DNA from 2 places in the Streptomyces sp. NPDC031274 genome. Region 1 is predicted to be linked to the other one. Evidence: riboswitches for the same ligand, from Rfam matches in the RefSeq annotation. Region 1 holds a riboswitch; the other holds the start of a gene.
What was found. A riboswitch is a leader RNA that binds a small molecule or an ion and turns the genes downstream of it on or off. The one in region 1 is predicted to bind cyclic di-AMP.

Region 1 (15,899 bases):
TCACCGCGATCGCTCCCCAGATCCAGCAGACGACGGCGCTTCCGTCCGGCGCCAGCGCCGTGGCGAGTACGCCCAATCCGACTGTGCCCAGCACTAGCCTGGTGCTGCGCCTCAATGCCAGTGACGCGCGCAGTGGCCCCGGTTCGGCCAACCTGTCGGCCAGGTAAGCGTCGAATGCCTCCGCGACCTGATCGTCGATCTCGTCCCGCATCTGGGCATCCAGTGATTCAGGCATGGACGGCCACCCGCTGCACCGCGGTTGCCTGAACGGAAGCCGCCATCGGCGGCCACAGCACGACGACAGCGCACAGTGCCGCCAGGAGGAGTTCCAGCGTGCAGGCCAGCGTCAGCGAGATGAGGGCGTAGTGCCCGGCCGTCATGACGTCGAACCAGGCGTCGACCAGCAACAACACGGCTGTCGCGATGGACGCCAGCGGCGCCCGGTGGTCACTACGCCGAACCAGCACCGCTGACGTCAGCAGACCGGCGATCTCCAACGCGACGAAGCCGACCCAGCCGACCCGCCAGTGCTGCGCCTGATAGGGGTCCGGCAATGTCGTCCACAGCACTGCGAGCCATGGCATCAGCGCCAGCCCTGCGGCCAGTAACAGCCTGCCGACCAAGTTCTTTCGCATCTCGACCCCCGCACGTTCCAGCGCCTGCCGGCACCCTCCTGAGTCAAAGTAGCTATTGCAGAGATATTCTGCAAATAGTCTCTGTGATGGCTGCAGAGAGTCTCTGCAGTACGCTGGCCGACATGGTCGAGCGCCCCGAGAAGAGAGTGCTCACCGGCCCGGACCTCAAAGCCTTCTACAAGGCACTGTCCAACCCGGTGCGCCGCGACATCCTGAGCTACCTCGGCGAGCACGGTGAAGCGAACTCCACCAGCGTCGCCAAGGCCCTCGGTGAAAGCACCGGCACCACCAGCTACCACCTGCGCAAACTCGCCGACCTCAAGCTGATTGCCGAGATCGAGGAGCGGTCCACCGGCCGGGAACGCTGGTGGAAGTCACTCATGACGGACATCTTCACGCCGCCGGGCCTGGAGTTGGCGGCCGACGAGCGCGAGGCCGCGGTGAAGATCGGCGCCCTCAAGATGACCCATGACCTGAACCTGGTCGTGAGCGCATACGCCGGGTACGACTCCTCCGCAGGCTGGAACCAGATCTACCGCGCCGGACTGCGGATGACGAAGGATCAGGTCGCCGCGTTCGTCGAGGAGTACCAGACGCTTCTACGCAAATACCAGACGGAGCCCGGTGACCACCCGCCCGACTCCCGGCACATGGCCGTACGCCTGGTAGTTGTGCCCGACGAGGGCTCCCGGCCCACCCTGCCGACTGAGCCGGACGGCGATTAGCGCCGCACCAGACGACAGAGTCCTGGCATAGAGGTCAGTCCAGGGCAGCGACGCCGTCCTCGCCTCGACCTGCTTGGGCTCGCAGGCGTTCGGCCCGCTGTTTCTTGTCGTCGATGTGCCGCAGGCTCTCCTGTTCTTGTCGTCGATGTGCCGCAGGCTCTCCTGTTCTTGTCGTCGATGTGCCGCAGGCTCTCCTGCAAGCTGGCGACCTCGCCGAGCCACCGCATCCGCTGCGCCTTCCGCCCGCATCGAAATCGGCGGCACAGTACAGCTCCACCCTCCCCGGGCCCCGGACTCCGCCGGGCGCGTCACGATCTTCGGCCCGAGCCCCGGAGAATGCTAAGAGAGGAGGCTCGGGCCGCTCCTGAAGCCGGGCGGACCCCGGGATTTCCCTCCCCTGGGCGGGAGTTGCGGGAATTTCCTCCAGGGCACCCTCTCGGGTCATCTGACCGTCAGCTGAAAAGAGTTCTCAGCTCCGGCGTTAATTCATGATGCACAACACTCGAGAGGGGATTGATATGCCGTCACATCCAGCGGGACGGACCGAGATCGGGGCCTTACCTCCTTCGGACACAGGCGGGAATTCTGGCCCCATGCAACCAGCGCACAGCCAGCCTCGCTTTGCGGGGGGGGGGGAAGCGAAATGACGGAAAGCCACCGAGGGTCGATCCTGCGGGCGTCGACAGTACCGGCTCCGCCGACACCGTGTCTCCGCACGGATACAGAGACAAAGAAGCCCCTACCCCTGAGGGACCGCAGCGGCCCGGGACCGGCAGCCGGATTCGCCTGCCGGGTGCGGGGCGAGGCAGCGGCAGACTCCGGCCAGGGCCCTGCGGCATCGGCGTCAGGGGGCGCACACAGCAGGACCTGACCCAGCAGGATCGCTTCCCGGCGAGTTCTGCTGGTTGCGGGTACGGGAGAGTGCCTGTTTCGCGAAAGCGAGGGCGGTGAACCGCCACCACACCCCCTGCCCCGGCGCCCGTGCCGCCAGGGTCACGCGCGGCCCAATGTCTATTTTGCGCGCCATTCATGCCGAATAAAGCCATATGGGGCACCCTCGTGCTGCATTCCCTTCAGTGAATTGAGTCACGCTTCCGGTCGCGGCGCCGCTGGGAACAACTGCGAACCGTTGGGCGCACTTCCGTTGCGCACTAAGAAATTTGGGGTTTTTGATCAATGAGTGCGAGCGGCCCTGTTCGCCTGGAGGCGAGCCCTCGCGCATTGCCTATGCGAATTCGTGTCTTGTTCCTTCTGGCATTCCTCGCCTAACGTCACCGTCAATCCGGATGGAACGCCGAATCCTGCCGCTGTCCGGAAACCCATCCCACTCACTTACGCACGGCAGGAGCGGGGGACCCAGGTAAGCCGCCGATCCGGATTCCGGAACGGCTCCGGGGTGAAGTCGCATTCACAGTGCGGCCGGACATCTCCCGTCCGAACCCGACAGCTCACCTCGCAGGCGACGGAGAGGAAATCGTCATGCCTGCAAAGGGAAAGCACCGCCGCCCCAAGTCCAGCCCGCTCACCCGGAACCTCGCCGCCGCAGGCACGGGCGGCGCCGTGCTCGTCCTCCCGGTGCTCGGTGCGACCACCGCAGCCGCTGCGCCGGCCGGCGCAGCGGCCAAGCCCGCCGCGGCCCCCACGACGTACGTCGTCGCCGCCGGTGACTCCCTCGCCAAGATCGCCCGCGAGCACTCCCTGAGCGGCGGCTGGAAGAAGCTGTACGCGGACAACCGCAGCACGCTCGGCGACAACCCCAAGATGATCCACCCCGGTCTCAAACTCACCCTCGGCGAAAACGCCCCCGCTCAGCGGGCGGACCGCTCCGAGCGCACGGACACCCTCACCGCCGAGCCCGCCGCAGCCCCGGCGAAGAAGACGTACACCGACGACCTCGACGGCTGGATCAGGGAGTCACTCGACGTACTGGCCCAGCACGGCATCCCCGGCACCTACGAGGGCATCCACCGCAACATCATGCGCGAGTCGTCCGGCAACCCTCAGATCACCAACAACTGGGACTCCAACGCCGTCGCCGGAACGCCCTCCAAGGGGCTCCTGCAGGTCATCGACCCCACCTTCGCCGCGTACCACGTGCCCGGCACCTCCACGGACAGCTTCGACCCCGTCGCCAACATCACCGCCGCCTGCAACTACGCGGCCGACCGCTACGGCTCGATCGACAACGTGAACGGCCCCTACTAGACCGTTCGGTGACTGTCACAGCCCCGCCTTCAGGAGCCCCAGGTCCCGCAGGCACTCGGCCAATCGGCCAGCTCGACGAAGCTCAGGGTCGGGCCGTCGGCGACGGCCAAGAACCGCCGATCCGCTGCCTGGGGCGCGGCCATCGCGTGGCCGACGGCTTCGCCGCGATCAAGGCGGCCGTCTTCGACGATTTCCCTGCGCATTGCGAAGACCGCCCGCCAAGGTATCCCGCACGGCTCCCGCCTGGACGAGATCCGTTCTGGACGAGATTCATTGGGGGGCGGCAAGGCGGAGTGCTGCCTGGCCGCACCACTCCCCCGCACGACCCTCGACACACCGGATCGGGTCAAGGTCCGCCGGGTTACGAGTCTGTCCCAGCCGGGCGGCAGCCGCGAGCAGGCCTCGACGGTGGCGGGAACCGCCTTTACGGTCGGCCGGTGACGTACACCGGCGCTCTGCGGCGCGCCGTGACAGAACCCCTGAATCCCCTGCCGTACAGCGCCTGTACAGCGCCTGCGGCGGGCCACGGCAGGGGTGTGGGAGAGGCCGGTTGTGAGGCGGGGTGTGACCGATCGTGGTGCGAGTGGTGCCTGGAGGTGTGTGTAACAGGGATGCATTAGGCGGTGATTGATCGGAACGGGAAGCCCGGCCGGGCGGGTCCTGGTGGTCAGAAGTGCTCGCTCGTAGCGAGCACCGTCAGCACCCCATCCGATTCTGAGGAAGACACGATGCGCGTTCACAAGCTCACCTTCGCCGCCCTGGCTGTTGCCGCGAGTCTCTCGCTCACGGCCTGCAACGACGACGACGTCACGGGACAGGGCGACCCGTCGTCCGCATCCAGTACGTCTTCGTCGGGCGGCGGTTCGGAGCAGAACGGCGGTTCGGGCTCGGGCGATTCGGAGCAGGGCGGCGGCGAGGACTCCGCCGGGAAAAACTCGGGCGGGCAGGGCACGGACGCCGGGACCGGCTCGGACGAGGACGGCACGGCCGCCGACAAGTGCCGTACCGACGATCTGGACATCACTGCATCGGACAGCACCATCGACGGCGACACGGAGGGCTCCGTCGCGGTGGAGATGAAGAACAGCAGCGGCCGGGGCTGCGTGCTGTCCGGGTTCGCGGGCCTCGACCTGAAGACCAGCGAGGGGGATCTGTCCGCCGAGCGCACCGGCGAGCCGGCCGACCGGATGACCCTCCAGGACGGGAAGTCGACGTTCTTCAACGTCAGCTACCCGATGAACGACTCGGGCGGCTCCGGCGTGAAGGTCACGAGCCTTGTGGTGACCCCGCCCGGCGAGACGAAGTCGTTCACCCTGGCGTGGCCCGGCGCCGCCACGCTGCCCGTCACCGACGGCGCCGGCTCCCCGGTGAAGGTCGGCCCGATCGGCAGTGCCGGTCAGGGCGGCTCCTCCTGATCAGCGAGGTCAGCCTGATCAACAGGGTCAGCACGTGTCTCGCGTAACACTTGTCTCGAGTAGCACTCGGCGCGAGTAGTACTCGTCTCGCGTAGTGCACGGGTCGGGCTTGCGCGGGACGCGGTTACGGGACGTTGCTGGCCCCGGTCACCGCTCCCCGGCCCCCAGTCCCCAGTCCCCAGTCCCCAGTCCCCAGTCCCCAGTCCCCAGTCCCCGGAAGGATCCGCGCTGCCGGAACAGACGACGGAATGTGTCGCGGTCGGCGAGAAAGCGGCCGGTATCCGCTGCGGCCTGGTGGTGCAACGTACCGGTGCGATTGTCCCCGCGCCGGACTGCCCGGCCGGTCGGCGGCCTGATCTGTCAGCGGGCAACTGCGCAACTCCTGGACGTACTTCGCAGGTTGGAGCAGGCTGTCCCCGCCCTCCGCCACCGCGAACTGGCTTCCTTGTCCGCCACCCGCCCGCACCGCGCCGCTTGTCGCCCCTACCTGAGGAGTTCTCGCATGGACCAGCCGCAGATCCTTGTCCTGGACGCCGCAGGCAGCGACCGACACGCCGAGGACGCCGAGCTGCGCTCACGCGGCCCGGCCACCCGCGTCGACGTCCTGGGCGTCGAGGCGTGGGCGGTGACCGACCCGGCCCTGCTCAAACAGCTCCTCACCGACCCGCGGGTCTCCAAAGACCCCCGGCGGCACTGGCCGATGTTCCCCGACCAGATCCTCGGCACCTGGCCGCTGGCACTGTGGGTGGCCGTCGACAACATGTTCACCGCCTTCGGCGGCGACCACCGGCGGCTGCGGCGCCTGGTCAGCCCGGCCTTCACCTCGCGCCGTATCGCCGCCCTGCAGCCGCGTATCGAGGAGATGACCGACACGCTGCTCAAGGAACTCGCCACCCTTCCCGCCGGGCAACCCACCGACCTGCGCGAGCGGTTCGCCCATCCGCTCCCGATCCGGGTCATCAGCGAACTCATGGGGATCCCCGACCACTCCCGGCCCGGCTTTCGCCGTACCGTCGACGGCGTCTTCGACACCACGCTCAGCCCCGATGAGGCCGCCGCGAACACCCAGGAGGTGTACGCGATCCTGGCCGACCTGGTCGCGGCCAAACGTGAAACGCCCGGCCAGGACATGACCTCCGTGCTCATAGCCACCCGGGACGATGACGGCTCCGCGCTGAGTGAACAAGAACTCCTCGACACGCTCCTCCTGGTGATCAGCGCGGGCTACGAGACCACTGTCAACCTCCTGGACCAGGCCATCGTCGCGCTGCTCACCCATCCTCAACAGCTCGCCCAGGTCCGCGAGGGCACAAGCGCCTGGGCAGACGTCGTCGAGGAGACGCTGCGCTACGAGGCACCCGTTGCGCACCTGCCGATGCGTTTTGCCGTCCAGGACATCGCCCTGACACCAGGACTCGTGATCCGCCAGGGCGAGGCCATCCTCGCCTCCTACGCCGCAGCAGGCCGCCACCCCGGCCTCCACGGCCCCAGCGCCGGCTCCTTCGACCTCACCCGGGCCGACAAGACCCATCTCGCCTTCGGCCACGGCGTCCACGTCTGCCTCGGCGCGGCTCTGGCCCGGATGGAAGCCCAGATCGCGCTGCGGGCGCTGTTCACCCGCTTCCCCGGCCTCACCCTCGCCGTCCCCGCATCCGAGCTGCGCCCCGCGGAATCATTCATCTCCAACGGACACCGGGAACTGCCGGTCGTCCTTGGCCCAGAACGCTGAGAGCTGACTCGACCCGGCACTACCGGAAGTCCCAGAGCCACTGCGCGCCCCGACACGAACTTGACGTTCCATCAGAGGGTGGAGAACACCCGACGGAACAGGTCCAGGGCCTCATCGGCCCAGCTCAAGACACCCAGGGCCGAGCCGAGATTCTCCGGCGGATGGTTGACCAGTGTGTCGTGGCGGATGAGCCGACCGAAGTCCACGAGCACCGGGTCCTGATGAGGGGTGCTCGCGTCGGGGCGGAAGAACCGGACGCCCGCCAGCCGCATCACGTTGATCACTTCCTGGGCGAGAATCCCGTATCCGACCGTCGTGGGGTGCACACCGTCGAGCGAGAACAGGCCGCCGTCCGCGCGCCGTCCGCCCTTGCCGGCGAGGAAATGCGAGTTGGGCGGCGGTGACAGCGCCTGCAGTGCCGGCGGCAACGGATAGGGCCGCCACCAGTCCGGACGCGCCAGGGGGTCCTCGATGTAGCGGCGCGACGCCAGCCGGTCCATCAGGCCGCAGGTCTCAAGGAGGTACCAGTCCTTCCCCTCGGTCCGGGCAGCGCGGACCGTATCGGTGATCGCGTAGTTGTACGCGTCGATCGCGTCGTCCACCTGCCGCGCCTGCTCCGCGGTGATGCTCGGGTCCCTGCCCACGTCGAAGTCCCGGTCGCTGATCCACGGACGGGTGTAGTAGGGGAAGTACCGCGAACCGGGCTGGACCTTGACCGCCACGCCGCGTGCGATCGGCGCGATGGTCACGTGCGGAACCGTGCACCAGATGACGTGGCGTGCCTTGATGTCGGCGACTTCCACGGCCACTTCGCGCAGTTCGGACGTGAAGTGCCTGGGCCGCCAGACCGTGAAGCGGCGCTTGGCGTCCAGGTCGTCGAAGCCGGCGTCCTCACTCCACACCACACGCAGGTCGGTCACCGCCCGCAGGGCATTGTTCGCGCCCAGGAAGACGACCAGTGTCTCGATGCCGTGCTCCGCATCGGTGCCCTCGATGTCCTTGCCCAGCTCGGCCGCCGCACCCAGCTGGGTCAGGGCCCCCGCTGTCCGGGGTTGGGTGGGCAGCACCCTCAGGGCGGCGCGCTCACCGGCGTTCTGCACGATCTGGTTCACGAGGTCGTCCCTCGGCACGTCGATCCGCTTACGGCACTCGTCCGCCGACTTCGACAGCGCATCGCGCAGATCCCACCCGAACACGGCAAGGTTGTGCATGATCGCCGTTGTCGACGGCACAGCCAGGCCGGCCCCTCGCTCCCAGTAGTCCTCCACCCGGTCCATCACATGGCGAGCCCGGAACAAGGCCAGCGGCACCTCCCACCAGTCCACACTCCGCCCAAAGCGGTCCTCCAGATCGCGCAGGAACCACTCGAGGTTGAAGGGCAGCCCGCCCAAGCCCCCGTAGAGGGGATACCGGAACTGCGGGAGACACCCCAGCTCATACGCGACGATCGCCGGATACGACAACGACGTGTTGAAGATCGCCGCGCTCTGGAATCCCTGCGTCAGCGAATCCCCCACCGCGACCAGCCGGTGACGAGGATCCCCCGCCCACCCCGCAGGGACATCGATCCCCAGCCTGGGATCGGTTACGGGCACTCGCGGGCCCTCCCCACCTACGGAATCGGCCATGATCCCCTCCCCCTTGACAGCCTGCGGCGTACCGGCCGCGACCTCCGGTCTCACCCGTCGGCCCTCAGCCCTCGGCCCTTGTGCGAGGCCTTTTCCTGCGTAGCAGAGGCCGATCCAGGGCGGCACTCTCCCGACAAGAGATACGCACAACCCGGTGCACGATCGGCGGCGTGCGGTATCGGATCCGGGCCCCGCCTCACCCCCGTCATGCGTGATGTACACCTGACGGACGGGCCCTGCGGTCGGGAGCCTGAGCCTGTCGTCGGGCACGGAGGCGCACGGCGGGGCCGGTCGCTGTCCGCCCACCCGGATAGGGTACGAAGACCTCTGTGAACGAACAGATTCAGCCCGCGACCGTTCGTGTGTTCATCGCTCTCGCCCCGCCCGACGACGCGAAGCAGGAACTGGAACAGGCACTTGGGCCCGCCTATCACGCACATCCCCGCATGCGGTGGAATCGCATCGAGGACTGGCACGTCACCCTGGCGTTCCTCGGCGAGGTACCCGCACCGGTGGTCCCGCTCCTGCGCACACCGCTCGCCCACCTCGCAGCCACCCGCAGCCCCCTCACCCTGGCCCTGCACGGCGGCGGACACTTCGACGAGCGAGTCCTGTGGAGCGGAATCGACGGCGACCTCGAAGAGCTGCACCAGCTCGCCACCCAGGTGCGCGCCATCGCCGACAACTGCGGGATCGCCCACGCGCACCGGCCGTTCCGCCCGCACCTGACTCTGGCCCGCGCCCGCCGCGACACCCCGTCATGTGCGGTGCAGGCCGCTGCCGGGCTCGCCGGGTTCACCGGCCGCCCATGGAAGGCCGAGCGTCTGCACCTCGTAGCCAGCAACGCCGGCCGCGGCCCAGGCCCCATCCGCTACCGCGACATCGACGCCTGGCGCTTCGACGAGCCGACACAGCCAGACCCCCACGCCCAGGGGCGACAAGGCCGCCCCGGCCACCCACAGCCGCCACACCTAACTCAGGATTGAGCCGTCTCGTCGAACAGGCCACCCGGAAGCGTCCAGTTGCACGTGCTCTCCGGAGCCACATGACGAGCGAGCAGTACCCGCCCGCCCTCGACACACACTCGGAGTCGAACGTGGTGAAGTCGACTATGTCCAGGTCATGCACCCCGATGCTATCCAGGGGTCGGACGCGGACGATCACCGCGGATCCATACGCTGATGCAGCTCCGCCGCTCGGTTCGCTCCCGTCAGTGGAGGCTCACAGATCCAGGACCAGGCGCGGGCAGGCGGCGCGCGAGACACAGATGAACATCGTGTCATTGCACGCCTTTTCAGCGGGGGTGAGGAGGGAGTCTCGGTGCTCCACCGCGCCGTCGAGGACCGCAGTCTCGCAGGTGCCGCAGGTCCCCTCCTGGCATGAGGACAGCACTTGTACGCCCGCCTCCTCGACGCTCTCCAGGACACTCTTGTCCGGCGGGACCGTCACCGTGATGCCGGTGCGGGAGAGTTCCACCTCGAAAGAGGCCGAAGGGACGTCGTCCTCCCGCGCCCTGGGCGTGAAGCGCTCGATGTGCAGCGTGTCCTCCGGCCAGGCGGCACACCGCTGTTCCACCGCGTCGAGCAGGGGCCCTGGACCGCAGCAGTAGACGAGGGTGCCAGCGGAGGGGCTGCTGAGCAGCCCCTCCAGGTCGAGGAGCCCGCTCTCGTCCTGGGGGCACAGTTCCACGCGGTGGGCGTGGTCCATGGCGAGCTGCTCGGCGAAGGCCATGGTGGCGCGGTTGCGCCCGCCGTACACCAGTCGCCAGTCGGCTCCCCGCCGTTCGGCGGCGGCGATCATCGGCAGGAGCGGAGTGATGCCGATGCCGCCCGCGATGAACAAGTAGCGCTGGGCGTCGATCAGTTGGAAGCGGTTGCGGGGGACGCTGACCCTGACCGTGTCGCCCTCGGCCAGCTTGTCGTGCACGTACTGGGAGCCGCCCCGGCCCTCCGGCTCGTGCAACACGGCCACTTGGAGGAGGGAAGTGTCCCCCGGATCGCCGCACAGCGAGTACTGCCTCACCAGGTCGGGACCCAGCACCAGATCGATGTGGGCGCCCGGACTCCACTCGGGCAGCCGCTCGCCGGTGGGGTGGGTCAGGCTGAGGCGGACGACGCCTTCGGCGAGGGGCTCCTTGTGCACCAGGGTCAGGTCGAGTTCGCCCCCGCTGCGTGGAAGGCTCGTGCTGTTCATGGTGAAGACTCTCTTTCCGGGGCGGACTCCGGGGCAGGGCCGGGGCGGTGGTCCTCGGGGTGACCGAGCAGCCAGTCCCACAGCACCACCGGATCCTCGAACTCCTGCTGCGCACCGCAGTGACAGACGGCCAGGAGCCGGTCGGTGCCGAGCACCCAGTGGATGCGGTAGACGTCCTCACCGGCGAGGACGGGTGGGTGCAGCGGGATCATCGGGCCACCGCCGTGGCCCGCGTCGCGGTCCCCTCCTGGGCCAGACGGGCGAGGATGCGGCGGGCGGCGAGTCCCCCCGTGTCGATGTTGATGCTGAGCTCCTGGTAGCCGTCCTGTTCGGTGTCCAGGGATTTCTGCAGCACGTTGAGGGCGACGACGTCCTGCATCACCACCGTGTGGTTGTTTTCGTGCAGGAAATCCGTGACGTTCCGGTCGTCGAGGGCGAAGTCGCGCGCCACGGCCCAGAAGTCGTACGTCGTCTTCTCCGTCGACGGAGTGATGCCGTAGACGACCTCCACATGGAAGGCGTGCGGGTCGCTGCCGTCCGGGTTCGGGCCGGGCGCGCCGACCGGCGCGATGCGCGAGTGGAGCAAGTAGAGACACGGTGCGTGGTACTCGATGTCCTGCCAGCGGCTGATGCGTCCCTCGATCCCCGTGGACTTGGCGTAGAACGGAGGGCATTCCGCGTCGTCCATGTGGCGGCTGACGCGGACGATGCCGGCCTTGTCGTCGACCTCGGTGGTGGTGGGCGTCTCGGCCACCTCCGGAGTGCCGATGTAACCGCCGTGCAGGTACGTCTCGTGCGACAGGTCCATGAGGTTGTCGACCAGCAGCCCGTAGTCGCCGTCGATCGGCTCCATGCCCGAGACCACTGTGTACTCGGGCGAGTCCATCCACGGAGCGCGGGGCGGCAGACTGTCCCCGGGCTCGCTGTCGCCGATCCACACCCACACGAAGGAGTCCTGCTCGATCACCGGGTACGTTTTCAGGCGCGCCGTGCGCGGAATGCGTTGCTGGCCGGGTACGAAGACGCAGCCGCCGTCGGTGTCGTAGGTGAATCCGTGGTAGCCGCACACCACCTTGTCCCCGTCCAGCCGACTCGGCGCCTGCGACAGCGGGAAGCGCCTGTGCACACAGCGCTCGGACATCGCCACCGCCCGGCCGTCCTCCGTGCGGTACAGGAGGATCGGCTCGCCCAGCACGGTACGTCCGAGCAGCTCGCGCCCGACCTCGCCGCCATAGGCAGCGACGTACCACTGATTGCGTACGAAAGCAGTCATGATCGTTCCCTTCGGAGTGGAGCATCGCAGGGCTTCAGTGCGCGTGGTGCCGACGGCGCGAGCGCGTTCCTGGTCTGCGTCCGGCAGCGGCTCATCGGCCGCTTGGCGCGAGGGTGCGTCGGCCGTGCGGACCATCGTGGGCTCGGCGCCCGCGGGTCACCAGGGGGCTTTCCGGATGCCGGGAAACATCTGCGTAATCCCGGCCCCCCCCTGTCGGGACGGGACGGCGCAGTTCGGATCTACGGCGTGGTCACAGCGCGGGAGATCGCCCGGGCGCTCGTACAGACGAGCCGGGCCAAACCGTGCGCGGAGGCGCTGCCATGACGGACCACCAGCGATACCGAGGCGATCACCGTGCCGCCGCGGTGGACCGGCGCGGCGACCGACAGGGCGTCCATCGTGACCTGGCGATCGCTGACCGCGTAGCCGTTGGTCCGCACATCGGCCAGCATGCGCCGCAACGTACGCGGGTCGGTGACCGTGCCCGGCGTGAATCGCTCGATGGGCCCCGCGAGTGCCTCTCCCTGCACCTCGGCGGGGGCGTGCGCGAGCAGCACAAGGCCCACGCCGGTGGCCGTGAGGGCGAAGCGCCCGCCCACGCGCGTCAGCACGGGCACCGCACCGGACCCCGCGATGCGTTCGACGAAGACGACCTCCGTGCCCTCGCGCACCGCGAGCTGAACGTTCTCGCGGGTGACCTGGGAGAGGTCCTCCAGGAACGGCAGGGCCCGCTCGCGCAGGCCCTGTCCGCGCGGTGCGAGCGAGGCGACCTCCCACAGGCGCAGGCCGACGCGGTAACACCCTTTGTCACCGCGCTCCAGCGCTCCCCAGGCGATGAGCTCGCCGAGCATCCGGTGCACGGTCGACACCGGAAGCCCCGACCTCCGGGACAGCTCGCTCAACGTCATCTCCGGATACTTCGCGCTGAACGCACCGAGGATCCGCAGGGCGCGGCCCAGTACGGGCCCCGTGCCCGACTCCGCGCCACGGCGAGCCCGGGGCATCTGGGCGCCTCCCCCGTCAGCCGCCGGTGACGGCGACCCACCGACCTGCTGCGGCTCACCTGCGAGCGAGTCTTCCAAAGATCTCTCACCGATTCCCGACTGGCTGTGGCGGTCAGTGTGCAAGACGGTCGCGGCCGCGTCGAGACGTCGCACTCCCCCGTCGGTCCTTGAAGCGTGAGCGGGAGGCGAGAGGCAGGGGGCGTACTTCAACCCCCGGGTTTCCTCCGGAGCTCGCGCAGGCGTTCCGCCATGCCGGTCAGGGAGGGCGACCAGAGCTGCTCCCGCGTCTCCTCCCGATGAGTTTTCCGAACGGGCACGGTCTGTACGTACAACCGCGAACCGGAGGTACTCATGACCCCCAAGGCACTGCCCCCTGTCGTCGATGCCAAGACGTGGGAGCGCCAGCTCGACGAATTGCGCGTCCGGGAGAAGGCGGCGACCCGGGAACTCGATGCGATCGCCGCGCAACGCCGCCGGATGCCGATGGTCGAGATGCCCGGCTACACCCTTGAGGGCGAGGACGGACCGGCTCGGCTCACCGACATCTTCGGCGACAAGTCTCAGCTGATCGTCTACAACCACATGTGGTTCCCCGGAAAGAAGTGGCAGTGCCCGGGCTGCACGGGGTTCACGTCGCAGTTCACCCGGCCGGAGTTCTTGGAGGCCTACGACGCCAGGTTCGTCGTCGTCACGCAAGGGCCCATCGACGAGGCCCTCGCCTACAGGCGGCGGGTCGGGAACAAGATGACCTGGTACTCCACCGCGAACAGCCCGTTCGGCACCGATGTGGGCGCACCGCCCGGCGGTGGATTCGCGGTCAACGTCTTCCTGCGCGACGGCGACACCGTCTACCGCACCTGGCACACCAACGGCCGGGGCACCGAGCAGCTCAGTCACACCTTCCCGCTGATCGACCTGTTGCCGTACGGGCGGCAGGAGGAGTGGCAGGACTCGCCCAAGGGCTGGCCGCAGTCACCCACCTACAGCCTATGGGCAGGATCCGAGGACATCGCCGCCCGCTACGGCCCTCCAACTGCATAGCCCCGTCACTCAGTTGAGTCTCTGCTTGACGGCGTCCTTGATGCCGTAGGCCGCGCCGATCACTGAGCCTCGGGTTTGGTGGAGTACGGCTCTCAGGGCCCCGCTCGGGCCATGCCGCCCCGTCAGTCGCGCGCAGGTGTCGGCGAAGCGGTCCGCGACGAGTGACGGTTCGTAGCGCGCTGAGGCGGCTCGTGCCGCCTCAGCCATCCGCTGACGGAGCTCATCACTGTTGATGAGCTCCAGTAGATTCCGGGCCAGGGAGTCCTCATCGCCCATGGGAATGAGACGCCCGTCGACGCCATCGGAGATGATCTCTCTCGGTCCCAGTGGGCAGTCGGTGGAGACGACGGGCACGCCACACCGCATCGCTTCAACGATCGTCATGCCGAACGACTCGTGGTCGGAAGCACTCGCGGCCAACCCTGCTTTGAGCCACTCAGATTCCAAGGGCGAAACCGCTCCCATGAGGAACGCGTGCTTTTGCATCCCCAATTGCTCGATGAGCCGCTGGAGTTGCGTTCCGTGACCACCCGCGATCCCCGGACCGAAGATGCGAAGACTCCAGTCCGGGCGCACGGAGCGCACTCTGTCGAAGGCCCGGATGAGGAGGTCGTACCGTTTCGACGGGACGAGCCGCCCAGCGGCGACCACTACTTTCCCCCTGTCGCCCGACGGGGCGCTTCGTGGCGCCGGGACGGGGTTGGGGAATGCTTCGATGCGTACTCCTGGAAGCATCATGTGCCTCCGGTAGGTGTTCGCATCAGCCGAGGTCGTGGTCGTCAGCATGTCCAGCCGTGGATACAGGCGACGCAGTGAGAGCCGAAGCGCTCGCGCGTGATTTCGGAAGGTCAGGTGCTCTTGCCCTACGCGCAGCGGCCCTCGCTTGGCCTGCAAGCAGATATGTGCGTTCAAGCCTGGCCGAGTACCCACGATGACGTCGCTCGACAGAGTGCTCAAGTACTGAGCAATTCGCTGATCGGTCAATCTGCTGTAGTGCGGGTATTGCGTCTCATTGCGGGGAAAGACGGCAGAGCGTCTCTGAGATTCGGGCAGGTCACCCTCATACCCCGGGGTCCCCTTCCTCAGGTCCACGAGGTGTCGAAGCCGGATCCGTGGATGAACGGGAAACGCAGGCGAATCCTTGTGCCGGTAGACCGACATGATCTCCACGTCATGCTGCTCGACGAGCGCGTTGGCGAGGTTGGTAGTGGCACGGATCGTGCCACCGAAGCCAAATGAATTATGGATCAGGAACGAGATATGCAAGATGCCGACGCTCCAGTAACCGCAGTCCATGCGGATAGTCGCCGAGGCCCAACACGACGCGAATGCGGGAAACGGGGCCACTCACCGTCCCAACGACAAGATCGACTGAAGGTTGCGAGCTTGTACGTGAGCGGTAGATCAGTTGACAGACTTGGTAGAGCAGATCTTCCGGTATTCGCATCGCGCACTGAAGCGCCAGCGAGCGTCGACAGTCGACTACCCGGAGGCAATTGGCGGCATTTTCATATCGCAGGCGCCCATCGAACGAGTGAAATCTTCTGACAAGAAGACGAGAACCCACGCATATGCGCTGTCTGGACTGCCGCGCATGGTGCTGTCGTCCCTGATCCGTTCGCCGTCGCGAGGCCGTCGCGACGTTGGTGATGAGAGGCCGGGGACAATTCATGCGCAGCAGCAATCGCCAGTACCTCGTGTCCGTGGATCATTTGCGTGCCTACGCTGCCGTGCTGGTGCTCCTCTGTCACGGCACGCAGATGATCTCTCCGTACCTCAGAGAGACCCCGAACAGGGACCCGCACGGCTGGCTTTATACGGATAACCCCCTGGCCGCCATGGTGCTGGAAGGTCATACCGGGGTGGCCCTCTTCATGGTCCTTTCCGGATTCATCTTCACCATCGGCACCCTGGGCAAGGACGTGCACTACGGCCGGTTCCTGGGCAATCGGGTTCTGCGGATCTTCCCGCTCTACATCGCGCTGATCGTCCTGGGGGTCGGCGCGCACAAGCAAGGTGCGGACCTGCTGGCCGTGCTCCAGTCCCTGGTC
Region 2 (15,899 bases), on a different contig from region 1:
GCGCGCAGGGTCAACGACCTCGGCGCTCAACGCGGGTTGACGCTTCGTTACGACAAGACGTCGGTGGCCCGGTGGGTGTCCAAGGGCATGGTGCCGCAGGGCGCCGCCCCGCATCTCATCGCCGCGGCCATCGGGCAGAAGCTCGGCCGCCCCGTGCCGCTGCACGAGATCGGGCTCGCGGACGCCGATCCCGCGCCTGAGGTGGGCCTGGCCTTCCCGCGCGACGTGGGCGCCGCGGTCAAGTCGGCCACCGAGCTCTACCGCCTCGATCTGGCGGGCAGGCGCGCGGGCAGCGGCGGCATCTGGCAGTCCCTCGCGGGCTCCTTCGCGGTGAGCGCGTACGCGACGCCCGCCTCACGCTGGCTGATAACCCCGGCCGACAGCTCGGTCGCCCGTGACGTCATCCTGGACGAGCCGCACGACGTGGGCCTCACCGAAGACGGCACGAACGGCGCGAACAGCGGGCAGTCGATCAAGGTCGGCCACAGCGACGTGCTGAAACTGCGGGAGGCCGCCGAGGACGCCCGCCGCTGGGACTCCAAGTACGGCGGCGGTGACTGGCGTTCGTCGATGGTCCCCGAGTGCCTGCGGGTCGAGGCGGCGCCGCTGCTGCTCGGTTCGTACTCGGACGAGGTGGGCCGCTCGCTCTTCGGGGCGTCGGCCGAGCTGACGCGCCTGGCCGGCTGGATGGCGTTCGACACCGGCCAGCAGGAAGCGGCCCAGCGCTACTACATCCAGGCCCTGCGCCTGGCCCGCGCAGCCGCCGACGTGCCCTTAGGCGGGTACGTCCTCGCCTCCATGTCCCTCCAGGCGACCTACCGCGGCTTCGGCGACGAGGGCGTCGACCTCGCGCAGGCAGCCCTGGAGCGCAACCGCGGTCTGGCCACCGCACGCACGATGAGCTTCTTCCGCCTCGTCGAGGCACGCGCGCACGCACGCGCCAATGACGCGCAGGCCGCCGGGGCGGCGCTGCGGGCCGCCGAGGGATGGCTGGAGCGGGCCAGGGACGGTGACAACGACCCGTCGTGGCTCGGGTTCTACGGATACGACCGCTTCGCGGCGGACGCCGCCGAGTGCTACCGCGACCTGAAGGCGCCCCGCCAGGTGCGGCGCTTCACGGAGCAGGCCCTTTCGCGGCCGACGGAGGAGTTCGTGCGCTCGCACGGGTTGCGGCTCGTGGTCTCGGCGGTCGCCGAACTGGAGTCGGGGAATCTGGACGCGGCCTGCGAGCAGGGCACGCGCGCGCTTGAGGTCGCGGGGCGCATCTCGTCCGCGCGGACCACGGAGTACGTGAAGGACCTGCTGCACCGCCTTGAGCCGTACGGGGACGAGCCGAGAGTGGTGGAGCTGCGGGAGCGGGCGCGGCCGCTGCTCATGGCTCCCGCGTAGGGGTTCAGGTAATGATCAAGGGCCGCCCGAGATGTCCCGCATGCACCCACATGAACCGCCATGCACCGCCGAAACGGCAACAGCATTTCCGCGCCCTGTAACCCTGCGGTCCTCGCTGGGTTTGGGGGCGTTGTCAGTGGCGCAGTGCACTATCGGGGTGGGAGGTGATGCGGGATGGTCCGGGCCGTGACGTACGACTGTGATGTGCTGGTGATCGGTGGCGGGATCGTCGGTCTGTCGACGGCGTACGCCATCACGCGCGCCGCGCCGGGGACACGGGTCACCGTCCTGGAGAAGGAGTCGGGCCCCGCCCGGCACCAGACGGGACGCAACAGCGGGGTGATCCACAGCGGGATCTATTACCGCCCCGGTTCACTGAAGGCGCGGTACGCGGTGCGGGGCGCCGCCGAAATGGTCAAGTTCTGCGCGGAGTACGGCATCGCGCACGAGGTCACCGGCAAGCTGATCGTCGCCACGGAGCGCTCCGAGCTGCCCCGCCTGCACGGACTCGTCCAGCGCGGCAGGGAGAACGGCATTCCGGTGCGGGAGCTCGGCCCCGCACAGATCTCGGAGTACGAACCCGAGGTGCGGGGGCTCGCCGCCATCCAGGTCGGTTCCACGGGGATCTGTGACTACGGCTCGGTGGCGCAGGTGCTCGCGGACGCCTCGGGGGCGGATGTCCGGTACGGGGCGGACGTCGTCCGCATCGACCGGCGCGAGACGCTCGGTGTCGCCGTTCGCACGGCCGACGGTTCGGTGGTGCGGGGGAAGGTCCTCGTCAACTGCGCGGGCCTGCACTGCGACCGCGTGGCGATGCTCGCCGGTGACGACCCCGGGATGCGGATCGTGCCCTTCCGGGGGGAGTACTTCGACCTGGCGCGGCCCGAGCTGGTGCGGGGCCTGGTGTATCCGGTGCCGGATCCGGCCTTCCCCTTCCTGGGGGTGCATCTGACGCGGGGCATCGGGGGCGGGGTCCACGTGGGGCCCAACGCGGTCCCGGCGCTGGCCCGCGAGGGGTACGGATGGGGTGTGGTGCGGCCTCTGGAGCTCGCGGGGACGCTGGGCTGGCCGGGGTCCTGGCGGATGGCCGGGCGGCATTGGCGGTATGGGGCGGGGGAGCTTCGGCGGTCCCTGTCCAAGGGGGCGTTCACCACGGCGGTGCGGAGGCTGCTGCCTGCGGCGACCTCTGATGATCTTGTGCCGGTGGCCGCGGGGGTGCGGGCGCAGGCCGTTCTGCGGGACGGGACGCTCGTCGATGACTTCCTCATCCAGGAGGGGGCGCGGGCTGTGCATGTGCTCAACGCGCCCTCCCCTGCGGCTACGGCTTCGCTGCCGATCGGGCGTGAGGTCGCTCGACGGGTGCTGGCGTTGCTGTAGGGGCAGGCCCTGCGGGGCTCTCCCCCATCCCGCCCCTTCCCGAAACCATGGGGCTCCGCCCCCTTGACCCCCGACAAGATGGCCTCAAATGCCGGACGGGCTGAAATCTTCAGCCCGTCCGGCGTTTGAGGACGAACTCGGCGAAGCCGGTGATGACGGCACGTACAAGGCACAGGGCCCCCGCGCCAAGCGGGTTCTCGGGGAGGGGCGGGGTCGGGGAGATAAAATCCCCGCACTGTGTCTGAGTCGAACCCCGCCCCCGAGCGCCCCCGCACCCCCCGCCCGAAGGGCGAGCCCCGCTTCCCCGACGGCCCTGCCCCCGACCCCGCCGGGTCGCACTTCGAGCGCCGGATCCGCAGCTTCCAGCCCCGGCGGAGCCGGGTGACCGCAGGCCAAGCGGACGCGCTACAGCGGCTGTGGCCCACGTGGGGACTGGACATCGACGGGCAGCGCACCCTCGACCTCGCCGAGATGTTCGGCGGTGAGCGACCCGTCGTACTCGAGATCGGGTTCGGCATGGGTGAGGCCACCGCCCAGATGGCAGCCGACGATCCGGACACCGGCATCCTCGCGGTCGACGTGCACACCCCGGGCCAGGGAAACCTCCTCGGCCTCGCCGAGCGGAACGGCCTGGACAACATCCGCGTCGCGAACGGCGACGCCGTCATCCTGCTCCGCGAAATGCTCCCGCCCGCCTCGCTCAGCGGCCTCCGCGTCTACTTCCCCGACCCCTGGCCCAAGGCCCGTCACCACAAGCGCCGCATCATCCAGCCCGACTTCCTCGACCTCGCGGCGCCCCGCCTGAAGCCCGGCGCCGTGCTGCACTGCGCGACCGACTGGGAGCCGTACGCCGAGCAGATGCTGGAGGTGCTCACCGCGCACCCCGCCTTCGAGAACACCCGGCCCGACGGCGGCTACGCACCACGCCCCGCCTTCCGCCCCCTCACCCGGTTCGAGGGCCAGGGCCTGGACAAGGGACATGTGGTCCATGACCTGCTGTTCCGCCGTGCGGCATGACCTGCTGTTCCGCCATACGTCATGACCTGCCCGTCCGCCGTCCAACCGGCCAGGAGGCCTGAGACACCGGAGATATCGGCCACGGTCACCCGCAATACCGGCCACGGGACCCGCGATACCGGCCACGCGGCCTGAGACACCGTCGCGGCCCACCCCCGTCCCTCGTTAGGGTCAACGCGTGGCCACCAGTTCTCCGCACCCGCACCCGATGCCCCCCGCAGGGCCCGCCGGGCTGCGGCACGCGCGCTGGTGGCAGCGGCGGGCGATACGCGCCGCCGCCCTGGTCACGCTGCTCGCCCTGTCCGGCCTCGTGATCCTGGCCCTGGTCCGGGAACAGACCGGCACCCAGGGCTTCCTGGTCGGGCTCGGCCTCGCGACGCTGCCCGTGCCGCTCCTGGTGGCCGCCTTCCGCTGGCTGCAACGGGTCCAGCCGGGCCCCTGGCGGAATCTGCTCTTCGCCTTCGCCTGGGGCGCCTGCGCCGCGGCCCTCATAGCGATCGTCGCCAACAGCTTCGCGACCCGCTGGATAGCCACCGCCACGGCCGACCCCACCAGCGCGGACAACCTCGGAGCGACGGTCATAGCGCCGATCGTCGAGGAGAGCGCGAAAGCCGCGGCCGTCCTGCTCGTCTTCCTCTTCCGCAGACGCGAGTTCACCGGCATCGTCGACGGCGTGGTGATCGCCGGAGTGACCGCCACCGGTTTCGCGTTCACCGAGAACATCCTCTATCTCGGCAGCGCCTTCGGCACCGACCAGCTCAACGGCGGGACCGGGCTCGCGTCCGTGACGGCGGCGACGTTCTTCGTACGCGTCGTGATGTCGCCCTTCGCACACCCGCTCTTCACCGTGCTCACCGGCATCGGCTTCGGCATCGCCGCGCTCAGCGCCGACCGGCAGAACTGGCGCCGCGTCCTGCTCCCGGTCGGCGGACTCCTCCTGGCGATGGGCCTGCACGCCCTGTGGAACGGCTCGGCGAGCTTCGGGGACTACGGCTTCTTCGCCGTGTACGCGCTCTTCATGCTGCCGTCGTTCGGCCTGCTCACCTGGCTGGTGATCTGGATCAGGCAGCGCGGCCTGCGCATCGTGCGCGCGGAACTGCCCGCGTACGCGCTCGCGGGCTGGCTCACCGCGCCCGAGCCGTACGCGCTCGGCACGATGCGCGCCCGCACGCTCGCCCGTGACTACGCCTCGTACACGCAGGGCAAGGCCGCGGCGCGCACGGTCGCCCAGTACGAGACGTACGCGACCTCCCTCGCGCTCCTGCGGCACCGGGGGCGCAAGGGCCGCGCGGGCGCCGACTTCGTCGTACGGGAGCGGGAGCTGCTGCACGCGCTGTGGGAGCGCCGTGAGGCGGCACGGCCCGCACTCGCCTACGCGGCGCGCGCGACGGCACCGGTTCTCGTACCGATGCCGCCGCCGTACGGGTACCCGCAACACCCACAGCACCCACAGCCGTACGGGTACCAGCAGCCGTACGCGCAGTCATACCCGCGGCCGTACCAACAGCCCTACGGATATCCGTACGCCCAACCGGCGATGCCCTACCCCGCGTACAACCCCTACCGCGGCTAGGGCCCGAACGAGAGGCCCTGGGGCCTCCCTAGGCGGAAGCCGCCGTGAGCGTCGCCACCTCGGCCTCCGTCAGTTCGAGCTCCCCCACCGCCAGCAGCGCGGGCAGCTGCTCGACCGTACGGGCCGACGCGATCGGCGCCGCCACCGTCGGCTGAGCCGCGAGCCAGGCCAGGGCCACGGTCGCGATCTCGGCGCCGCGGGCCTGAGCGACCTCGTCGAGCGCGGCGAGCACCCGTCGGCCCCGCTCGGTCTCCAGGTGCTTGCCTGCGCCCGCGGCCCGCGCGCTGTCGACCTGCGTGCCCGGGCGGTACTTGCCGGTCAGGAAGCCGGAGGCGAGCGCGTAGTACGGGACGGCGGCCAGGCCGGAGCGCGATGCGACCTCCTGGAGCGAGCCCTCGTACGTGTCGCGCGAGACAAGGTTGTAGTGCGGCTGGAGCGCCGCGTAGCGCGCGAGGCCCTCGCGGTCGGAGAAGTCGAGGAACTCCTGGAGCCGCTCGGCGGTCACGTTGGACGCGGCGATGGCGCGGACCTTGCCGGACGTCACCAGGTCGTCGAGCGCGCCGATGATCTCCTCGACGGAGACGGTCGGGTCGTCGTAGTGCGTGTAGTAGAGGTCGATGTAGTCCGTGCGCAGGCGGCGCAGCGACTCCTCGGCACCGGACTTGATGGTGTTCGCGGACAGACCCTTGAAATCGGGGTGGGCGCCGACCTTCGTGGCGAGCACGACGTCGGAACGGTTGCCGCGTGCGGCGAGCCAGTCGCCGATGACGTGCTCGGACTCGCCGCCCTTGTTGCCGGGCACCCAGGCCGAGTAGACGTCGGCGGTGTCGATGAAGTTGCCGCCGGCGGCGGTGTAGGCGTCGAGCACGGAGAAGGACTGCGCCTAGTCTGCCGTCCAGCCGAAGACATTGCCGCCCAGGGCGAGCGGGAAGACGTCGAGGTCGGACGAGCCGAGCTTGCGGAGAGAAGTCATGAGGAAGACAACGCCCTTACAGAGCGTCGCATTCCGTACAGCGGCACCAGACCGGAGAAGAGCGGGCGCGCCGAACCGGCAGCCCTGACGTCGGGGGGTTGTCGCCAGGACCGCCGGAGTTCGGAGGCTGCTTCAGAGTGACCGGATCAGAGCGGGTGGACCGGAGCGACCAGATCGGAGCGGGTCGGTCAGAGCGACCGGAGACCGGATCAAAGCAGGTCGATCAGAGCGACTGGCCCTTGCCGCGCAGCCACGCCGCCGGGTCCACCCCGGTCGAGTCGCCGCCCGGGTGGACCTCCAGGTGGAGGTGGGCCCCCGTCACGTTGCCGGTCGCGCCGACGCGGCCGATGACCTCGCCGGTGGTGACCTTCTGACCGACGCTGACGCTCATCGACGACTGGTGGCAGAACCACAGCTCGGTGCCGTCGTCGAGCTCCAGGACCGTGCGGTAGCCGTACGCCCCCGCCCAGCCGGCCTCCTTGATGGTGCCGGAGTGGATGGCCTTGATCGGCGTACCCGTCGGAGCCGCGAAGTCCAGGCCCGTGTGGTAGCCGGAGGACCACATGGAGCCGGGCTGACCGAAGGTGCCGGTGAGCGTGTACGAGCCGACGGGCAGTGTGTAGCTCTTCGCGAGCTTGGCCAGGCGCTCCGCCTCGGCCTTCTTCTTGGCCTCCGCCTCGGCCTTCTTCTTCGCGGCGGCCTTCTCGGCGGCGATCTTCTTCTCGGCCGCGGTCTGCTTGGCGGCGGCCTGTGCGGCTGCCTGCTTGACGGCGGCTTCTTCGGCCGCCTTCTGGACCGCGTCGTCCGCCTGGTCCTGCTGGTTCTCGGCCTGCTCCATGATGCGGGCCCGCAGCGCCTCGCCCGCGTCCGTGGAGCCCTGCTCGGCGTCGGTGGTGCTGAGACCGGCGGCGCTCAGCGGCGCGGCGGCCACCGCGACGCCGTTCTCCGCGGCGGCGGAGTCGGAGGAATCGGAGCCGTCGGATATCAAGGACCCCACGCCCGGGAGCGACTTGGCCTCCGGCAGCGAGTCCGTGACGGCCGAGAGGTCCGGCATCTCTATGGAGACCGGGGGCTTGCCGCCCTGCGCGGTGGCGATGCCGCCCGCGCCGACGGCGGCGATGACGCCTACACCGAGAACCGTGGAGCTGCGGGCGAGCCCGCCACCGCCCCGCTTGTGGACGCGGTGCCTGCCGCGGACCGGGCGGACGGACTCCTCGGTGGGATTCCATTCCTCCCAGGAATTGTCGTCGTACCCGCCGAAATCGTCATCATTCGGTACATAAGTGCCTTGGGGGGCAGGGCGGTTGGACGCCACCGGGGCGCACTCCTTTCCTTCCTTCTCGCCTACCGGGTTAGCTGACGGGTTCGGAGCAGGAAGGTCTCCTACGAGCATCTGGCACGGATGCACAGATGACCGATTCACCCCAATTAGTGGTTCCCCGGCTCCCTTGCGGGATTAGGCGCGTGCGCGCGGAGCCGACTCGAGTGTCGGTTGGGACGACCGCGCTGCGTTATCGAACGTTAATAGACAGCGGGGTCGTATTCCAAGCTGTTCCAGTTGATCGTTAACGGATCTGGCCAGTACTTACCGGGACACCGGGGGTAGGAACGGGGCGAGTTGACCCCACTTCTTCACACACCGGAGCTTCACATCCCCTTGACGGTACGTCAGTTGTTATGCGGAGCGGTGTCCTTCAGTCACGGCCTGTGACATCGGTCCCTGTGGCATTGGTCCCCGTGGCATCGGTTCCTGCGGCATCGGTCCCTGTGGCATCGGTTCTGGCGTCACCCGTCGCCGTCACCCGTCACCGTCACCCGTCACCAACGGCCGCCGCACCGCGAGCAGCGCCATGTCGTCGGTCGTCCCGCCCCCGGTGTGCCGCCGCACTTCCTCGGTCAGCGTGGCGAGGAGCGTGTCCGGGCCATTGGGTCCCGGGAAGATCCGGCCGCCGAGCCGGGCGGCAGGATCGTAGAACTCGCCCCGGCTGTCACGCGCCTCGGAGAGCCCGTCGGTGTGGAGCAGGAGCATCGCCCCCGGCGGGAACTCCGTCTCGTCCGCGCGGTCCGGCCAGGCGCCCAGTTCGCCCATCCCGAGCGGCAGCGCGGGCTCGGTCGCCGACAGGACACACAGCCGCCCGTCGCCGCGCAGGAGCAGCGGCCCCGGGTGCCCACGATTGATGAGACGTACGAGACCGTCGCTGTGCGGGATCTCCGCGAGGATGGCGGTGGTGAACCCCTCGAAGTCGTCGAGCCCGTCGCGCCGCGTGCCCTCACGCGCGAGCGCACGCTCCAGGCGCTGCGCCACCGCCTCCAGCGTGCTCTCCTGCTCGGCGGCCTCCCGGAACGCCCCGATGACGACGGCGACGGCCGCCACCGCGCCCATGCCCTTGCCCCGTACGTCGCCGACGATGACGCGTACGCCGTGCGGGGTGTCCTGAACGGCGTACAGATCACCCCCGATGAACGCGTCGGCCTCCGCTGCCTCGTACCGCGCCGCGACATCGAGCCCGCCGATCCGGGGATCCGGCTGCGGCAGTACGGCACGCTGGGCGGCCTCGGCGATGGAGCGGGCGGAGGCCAGCTGTTCGTCGCCGCGGCGCACGACGCGGTTGATGAGGACGGCGAGCACGGCGACGGTCACCACGGTGAACACCTCGGTGACGGCATCGACGTCGGAGCCTGTGTTGGCCCTGAAGTGCAGGCCGAGCACGGCGACGGAGGCACAGAGGCCGATGACGGTGGTGCTGAGCAGCGAGTAGAAGGGCGCGGCGATGAGCGGGGCGGCGGTGAAGAGGGGCGCGGCGGTGAATTGGGGCGGGGTCACGGTGTCGTAGACGATCCCAGCGACGATGAGCAGCAGCGGAAGCGCCCGTACGAACGCCCGTTCGTGCCGGACGGTGGGGCTCTTGCCGGAAGCCCCGCGCGGCCGCTTGCCGGGACCTCTGCTGCCAAGACCTCGACTGCCTGGACCCTGACTGCCGGGGCCCCGACTGCCTGGACCTCGACTCGCGGACTTGCCGTCGGCACGCTTCCCGCCACCCGCGCCCGCACGCTTCCCGCCGCTCGCGCCCGCACGCTTCCCGCCACCCGCGCCCGCACTCGCACGCTCTCCCGACCCCATGCCCGCCGCCCCCTCCCCTCGGCCGCCGCTTCCTCCTCGCTGCCCCACCGGTCTTCTCCTGCCGAATCCCGCGGCCAGGACCAGATCCATGACCGCGCTCGTCCTCGTCCAGGGTTCCCGGAGCGACGGCGCGGGGCGACCTGTGTTGGGCCGACCGGGTTAGCCCGGGTCAGGGCGCCCCGACCGGCTGCGGGGCGAGGCGGCCCGTCCGGGAGAGGCCGCGCAGGGCGAGCGCGCAGGTGGCGCCCAGAGCCGCGAGGCCGAGCCACAGCACAGCGGGCGCGGACCGGGTGACGCCGAGGAGCGTGCCGGTCGCGAGGTTCCCCGCGGTGATGCCGATGCCGCACACCGTGTTGTAGAGGCCGTAGTGCGTGGCCACCCACCGGTCGCCGGACAGCGCGACGACCGTCTCCATCTCGAACGGGTAGAGCACGGCCGTCGCCCCCGCGAGCCCCGCCGCGCACACCAGCAGCCCCGCGACCCCGACGTACCCCGATCCGCCGAGCGCGGGCGGCAGGAACGACGCCCCGAGGAGCCCGAGCCCCGCGACCAGACACTGCTCCCGCGTCCACGTACGTCGGCACAGGTCCGTGATCCTCAGCTGCCCGACCAGCGCGACGAGCCCCGAGACCACGAACAGCGCACTCGTCGCGACGGTTCCCGCGGTGCCGTCCCCCACAAGGCGCTCCACCTCCAGGGGCAGCGCGAGATAGACCTGGAAGGACAGGACGTACGACCCGGTCATCGCGAGCGAGAAGAGCCAGAAGGACCGGTTGCCGAGCACCACCCGCCACTGCCCTCGCTCCTGCCCCTGCCCCTGCTCCTCCACGACGGCAGCCCGCCGCCGTACGGGAAGCCGCAGCACCTGCACCGCCGAAAGCACCGCGAACAGCGCCGCCGCGACCGCGCACGTCACCCGGAAGTCGATCCCCGTGAGCGCGAGCCCGACGAGCGGGCCGAGCAGGATTCCGCCCTGGTAGAAGACGTTGAACAGGGCGAAGGCCTCGACGCGCCGCTCCTCGTTCCCGGCATCGGCGGCGACGTACGCCCGTACCGCCGGATTGAACAGCGCCCCCGCCAGGCCGGTCGCCATCGACGCGGCGATCAGGACGGGCAGCGTCTGTGCGAAGGCGAGCGCGCCGAAGCCGATGGTGCGCAGGGCGCAGCCCGCGACGATCAGGGGCTTGTAGCCGAGGCGGTCGGCCAGTGCGCCGCCGACCAGGAACATGCCCTGCTGGGAGAGGTTGCGCACGCCGAGCACCAGGCCGACCGCCCAGGCGGCGAGCCCGAGGCCGCCCGACAGATGCGCCGCCAGATAGGGCATCAGCATGTAGAAGCCGAGGTTGATGGTGAACTGATTGACGAAGAGGAGCTGCACGGCCGGATCGAACGCACGCGCCCGGCGCCAGACGTGACTCACTGGACGCCCCCCGTCTCCCTCTCGATCCCGCCCACCAGCGCGCACCGGGACCGCCGCCGCGGACACCACCGCGACCACCCGGTCACCCACTCCCCCGGCCCGGCCACCTCCTGCGGGGCCGACGGCACGACCGCCCCACCTCCCAACAGGCCGTGCCCCGCGCAGAACTCATCGCTGAACACCGTGTCGAAGTACCGCTGCGGCCCGTCGGGAAAGACCGCGGCGATCCGTGTCCCGCGCGGTCGCGTCCGGGCCAGCCAGCCGGCCACGAGCGCCACCGCCCCCACGCTCCAGCCCCCGGTGGCGAACTGCCGGGCCGCGAGCCGCCGCGCCGCGTGCACGGCTTCGGCAGGACCGACCCAGTGGACCTCGTCGAAGGCGCCGTGGTCGACGTTCCCCGGATGGATGGACGAACCGAGCCCCCGCATAAGCCGCGGCCCCGCGGCGAGCCCGAAGATCGTGGAGGCGACGCTGTCCACGCCCACCAGCTCAAGACCCGGCAGGGCCCCGCCCCGCAGGGCCCGCGCGATCCCGCCCGAGTGCCCGCCGGTCCCGACCGCGCAGACGAGCACGTCGAACTGGCCGAGCTGCTCGACGAGTTCAGCGGCGAGCCCGCCGTAAGCGGCCGGATTGTCCGGGTTGTTGTACTGATCCGGACACCACGCCCCACCCGTATCCGCGGCCCCCTCCCCCAGGACCGCCATCAGCTCGCCGACCCGGTCCACCCGCGCCTGCTGCCACCCGCCCTCGCCACAGGGTTCGCGTACGACGTGCACCCGAGCCCCGTGGGCGGCCAGCATCCGCTCCACGATGGGTTCGAGGCCCGGGTCGGTGACGATGTGCACGGGATGCCCCCAGCGCACCCCGGCGAGCGCGAGACCGAGCCCGAGCGTGCCGGACGTCGACTCGACGATGGGTGCGCCGGGCCGCAGATCGCCGCGCGCCCGTGCCCGTTCGACCATGTGGAGGGCGGCGCGGTCCTTGATCCCGCCGAAGTTGAAGCCCTCCAGCTTGGCCCAGTAGCCGCGCCCGCCGTCGGGGGACGGCTCGTCGATCCAGAGCACGGGTGTGTTCCCCACGGCGGTCGCCGCGGGCTGAAGCTTGCTGATCATGTGCGTGATGCCCTTCGGGCTCTCGGGTACTCGGTACGGGGGACGCGCGCACTGCGCACCCGTCAGTTCCGGTCCACCCCGATGGCGACGAGAAGCCGCTGCCCCGCGAGCGGCGGCCCGGCCCGCGTCCGCGCGCACTCCGCCCGCTCGCTCGCCCCGCCGCTCCCCCAGCCGCTCCACCGCACGAACGGCCACGCCGCCGCCCGTCCGCCGCTCCCGCGCTCGCCCCGCTTGCGCTCCGCCGGCGCCCCCGCGGCCTGCCGCCCGGCACCCGCGTGCTCCGCGTGCCCCGCTCCCGGACAGACATGGTGGGCCGGAGCGACCACGCTGGTTCCCGCGGGGGCGAGACCGTGGGGGCCGTGGCACGCGCCGACGAACAGCGCACAGGCGGCGAGCAGCACCACCGACAGCACGGTTCGCAGACGACTCATAGTGACCATGAAACTACGCACCGCACGCACACTTACGCAAAAAACACCGAAGGCCCGGATCCAGTAATGGATCCGGGCCTTCGGTCTTTAGTAGCGGGGACAGGATTTGAACCTGCGACCTCTGGGTTATGAGCCCAGCGAGCTACCGAGCTGCTCCACCCCGCGCCGTTGAATGCAACTCTACGCCATCAGGGGGAGTGAAAGCGAACCGGTGGAGAACCACCCGCGAACGGAGCCCACCACCCACCGCTCGCACCGCTCACCACTCACACGTTCTCGGCATGCGTCAGCGTCTCCCAGGCCACGAACAGATCGTCCGTCCCCTCGGGCCGCCCCTTCCGCGTGAGCTTCTCCGTCTCCGGCAGGTCGAGCTTCAGCCGATCCCGCAGGTGGTTGAGGCCGACCTCGGTGTCGGGCCCCATGTCGCGCTGCACCTTGCCGCCGCACAGCCACTGAGGTGCCTTGGCGCCGAGCTGGTACTTGGAGTGGAACTCAAGGGCGGCCCGCAGCCGCTCCTTGACCTCGCCGTACAGGTCCACGCCCTGGTGCCAGGCGGTCTCGGCGATGTGCGCGGTGGCCGCGAGCGAGTAGCTGGCGTGCTTGAAGTTGCGGCAGGTCTCCTGGGAGAGCCCGTCGGCGAAGGTCTTCTGCCCGAACCAGTACTTCTGGAGCTTCTCCGGAGTGTTGATGCCGCTGCCCGCGGGCGAGACCGGCAGCGGTCCGTCCGACTTCAGATAGAAGTAGGCGGGCACGCGGGTCCTGAAGTGCGTCACCGCCTTCTCGAAGGACTCGTGGTCGTTGAGGAAGACGGCCATGCTGATGGTCGCGTCGGCCATCAGGAGATCCCAGTTGCCGTTGAAATCGGCCGATCCGTCGCGCACTTGGGGCAGATAGGCGTTGCGCAGCATCCGCTCGAAGCGCAGGAGTTCGCCGTCGCTCCAGCCGTCGTAGGTGTAGCGCACGGCCTCGGCGGCGCGCGCCCACGATGAGGCGGCCCAGGCCGTCTGGAGGCCCGCGTTGGCCTCCGTGTGCCGGGTGATCACCTCAGACCAGGCATCCATGATCTGCACGGCCTTCTTCGCGTGCGCGCGCTCGCCGGTGATGTTCCAGAGGAGGGCCTGGGTGTACGCGGCGATGGCGTCCTCGCGCTCCTCCACGCAGCCCTGTCCGGGGCGGGTGTCGGGCGGGCACTCGACGACGGCGTACGGCTTGGCCTTGTAGTCGGCGGCGCCGTACTTGCTGTCCCGCATCCGCTCGAACGCCGTCAGCCAGGGCTGCTCGCGCGCCTCGACATGGGCGCGCACGCGCTTCAGCTGCTCCTTGCTGACGAGCACGCCGGGGTGCTCGAAGCCCTGCTCGGCGGGGCGCGCCCGCTCGGTCGCCCCGTCACTGCCGCCCCCGGGCCCTCCGCAGGCCGCCGAGACCCCGACCAGCAGCGGCACGAGCACCATCACGAGAGCCCGTCGTACGGAACCCATTCGGGAACCCATGCTGTACCTCCGGATCGGCCACGTGGCAGGCCCAGCGTCACCCGGGGGGCGCGGGGGCGCAGGCGCGGCGGGGCCGTTCGGGCGAGGGGCGGCCGGGTGACGTACCGATCGACCACGCGGCAGGCTCAGCTCAGAAGCTGTCCGACCTGGGCCTGAGTCGTGCCTGAGTCGTGCCTGAGCCGTAGACCGTGCGGGTCTTCGGCAGCTGGGGCCGGGCACCCAACGCCGCTTCGTGGAGGCGTGGTTGCTGGGACAGAACGCGGACATTCTCAGGACCACTTGAGGATCAAGGCGGCCCTAGTGTCGGGGGTGTCAGCAGGAGACACCCCCACCGACAGCCCACTGGAGAACTTCATGCGCTCGCGTCGTACCGCCCGGTCCACCCGCCTCATCCTGGCTGCGGCGGCAGTGACGGCCCTCGCTGCCACCGCCACCGCGTGCGGCCCCGACGACACCACGAGCGCCGACACCTCCACCGCCTCCTCCACCGCCGACAGCGGCAAGACCGAGAGCCCCTCCAAGGACAGCTCGTCCAGCGGCTCCGACTCCGACGCCGGCTCTGGCTCCGGCTCCGGCTCCGGCTCTGGCTCTGGCTCTGGCGACGCCAAGGACAAGACCGGTTCCGGGACCGGCGACGACAAGAAGGGCGGCTACGGGCAGGCCTGCGGCACCAACGACGTGACCTTCACGCTCACCGAGAAGTCCCAGGCCGGCGGCTACTACCTCGTCACCGCCAAGGCCAAGTCCGGCATCAACTGCTACCTGGACGTCAACACCCCCAGCGTGGGCTTCGGCTCGGGCGCCGACGGCGCCGCATCCCCCGTCGGGCAGGGCGGCGAAGACCCCATCAAGCTCGGCGGATCCGCTGTCGCCTACACCGGCATCAGCCCCAAGACCACCGACGGCGACGGCGGCAAGCAGTTCGAGAGCGTCATCGTCTCCCTCACCGACGCCGACCCCAACCCGGCCGAGCTCAAGCTCCCCGAGCCCGCCGAGGTCGACAAGCCCATCGTCACCAACTGGTCCACCAACAGCGCCGAGACCGTCCCCGTCATCGCCTGATCAGCCGGCCTAACGATCACCAGGAACGGGTCGGGCCCTGACCTTCGGCTAAAGCCGCAGGTCAGGGCCCGATTTTTCCGTAGACCGTGTGGGACTCGAACCCACAACCAATGGATTAAAAGTCCACTGCTCTGCCAATTGAGCTAACGGTCCGTGCGGACGCACCCCCCGAGCATAGCCGGACAGGCCGCGCCGTCCGATCGGGTATCGCCTCCTTGGCCCGTCGCGGGTTCCGCGACGGGCCGCTGACGGCCACGGCACCGTCAGGGATCGGTCGGTTCCGGGGCCCCGCGCCGGGCCGCCTCGCGGGCCGCCGTGCGCGCGTGGTCCGGGTTGAGGAACCAGTGCCTGGCCGACGCGAGCCACCAGGTCGTGGCGAAGCCGAGGACGGCCAGGACCGCGATCGGGGCGTAGTTGAAGGTCTCCCAGGTGATCGGTGAGACCTGCGGCAGCATGAAGAGGACCGTGATCACGCCGACCCAGGCCACCGCCACGATGCCGATCGGACGTGACCAGCGGCCCAAGTGCCACGGACCGCGCTCGAATTCCTCCCCCTTGCGGAGCCGGAGCAGGGTCGGGATGACGTAGGCGATGTAGAGGCCGATGACGGCGATGGACGTCACCGCCGCGTACGCCGTGACGTTGATCAGGTAGGGCAGGCCGAGGACGAGCGCGCCGATGGCCGCGAGCCAGACCGCCGCGACGGGTGTGCGCGTACGCGGGTTGACCGAGTGCCAGATGTGCGAGAACGGCAGCGCTCCGTCCCGCGAGAAGGCGTAGATCATCCGGGAGTTGGCGGTCACGGACGCCATGCCGCAGAACAGCTGTGCGCCGATGACGACCAGGAGGAGCAGCTTGCCCGTGGTCGCGCCGAGCGCGTCGAGGAGGATCTGGGCGGGCGGCGCCCCCGTCGCCGATTCGCGGGCGCCGTCGT

Region 2: linked by a shared signal. The riboswitch ahead of ACZ5CR_RS42445 (M23 family metallopeptidase) and the one ahead of ACZ5CR_RS26340 (transglycosylase SLT domain-containing protein) in region 1 are both predicted to bind cyclic di-AMP.

What each region holds. Positions count from the first base shown of each region.
Region 1 covers NZ_JBVIHP010000017.1:138,033-153,931, reverse strand. Annotated here, with positions in the region: gene ACZ5CR_RS26355 (hypothetical protein) at 1-235, opposite strand, end outside; gene ACZ5CR_RS26350 (hypothetical protein) at 228-635, opposite strand; gene ACZ5CR_RS26345 (ArsR/SmtB family transcription factor) at 722-1,360, shown strand; cyclic di-AMP (ydaO/yuaA leader) riboswitch at 2,680-2,837, shown strand; gene ACZ5CR_RS26340 (transglycosylase SLT domain-containing protein) at 2,840-3,565, shown strand; gene ACZ5CR_RS26335 (hypothetical protein) at 3,595-3,768, opposite strand; gene ACZ5CR_RS26330 (DUF4232 domain-containing protein) at 4,294-4,980, shown strand; gene ACZ5CR_RS26325 (cytochrome P450 family protein) at 5,483-6,709, shown strand; gene ACZ5CR_RS26320 (hypothetical protein) at 6,781-8,226, opposite strand; gene thpR (RNA 2',3'-cyclic phosphodiesterase) at 8,667-9,323, shown strand; gene ACZ5CR_RS26310 (PDR/VanB family oxidoreductase) at 9,559-10,530, opposite strand; gene ACZ5CR_RS26305 (hypothetical protein) at 10,527-10,742, opposite strand; gene ACZ5CR_RS26300 (Rieske 2Fe-2S domain-containing protein) at 10,739-11,803, opposite strand; gene ACZ5CR_RS26295 (IclR family transcriptional regulator) at 12,043-12,807, opposite strand; gene ACZ5CR_RS26290 (DUF899 domain-containing protein) at 13,159-13,848, shown strand; gene ACZ5CR_RS26285 (glycosyltransferase) at 13,858-15,144, opposite strand; gene ACZ5CR_RS26280 (acyltransferase family protein) at 15,519-15,899, shown strand, end outside.
Region 2 covers NZ_JBVIHP010000049.1:1,001-16,899, reverse strand. Annotated here, with positions in the region: gene ACZ5CR_RS42470 (MFS transporter) at 1-1,389, shown strand, start outside; gene lhgO (L-2-hydroxyglutarate oxidase) at 1,564-2,766, shown strand; gene trmB (tRNA (guanosine(46)-N7)-methyltransferase TrmB) at 3,004-3,783, shown strand; gene ACZ5CR_RS42455 (PrsW family glutamic-type intramembrane protease) at 3,962-5,356, shown strand; partial or broken gene ACZ5CR_RS42450 (aldo/keto reductase) at 5,385-6,329, opposite strand; gene ACZ5CR_RS42445 (M23 family metallopeptidase) at 6,553-7,644, opposite strand; cyclic di-AMP (ydaO/yuaA leader) riboswitch at 7,656-7,802, opposite strand; gene ACZ5CR_RS42440 (PP2C family protein-serine/threonine phosphatase) at 8,128-9,450, opposite strand; gene ACZ5CR_RS42435 (MFS transporter) at 9,620-10,870, opposite strand; gene ACZ5CR_RS42430 (PLP-dependent cysteine synthase family protein) at 10,867-11,982, opposite strand; gene ACZ5CR_RS42425 (hypothetical protein) at 12,045-12,413, opposite strand; tRNA gene ACZ5CR_RS42420 (tRNA-Met) at 12,505-12,578, opposite strand; gene ACZ5CR_RS42415 (alginate lyase family protein) at 12,680-13,903, opposite strand; gene ACZ5CR_RS42410 (hypothetical protein) at 14,258-14,965, shown strand; tRNA gene ACZ5CR_RS42405 (tRNA-Lys) at 15,046-15,118, opposite strand; gene ACZ5CR_RS42400 (amino acid permease) at 15,229-15,899, opposite strand, start outside.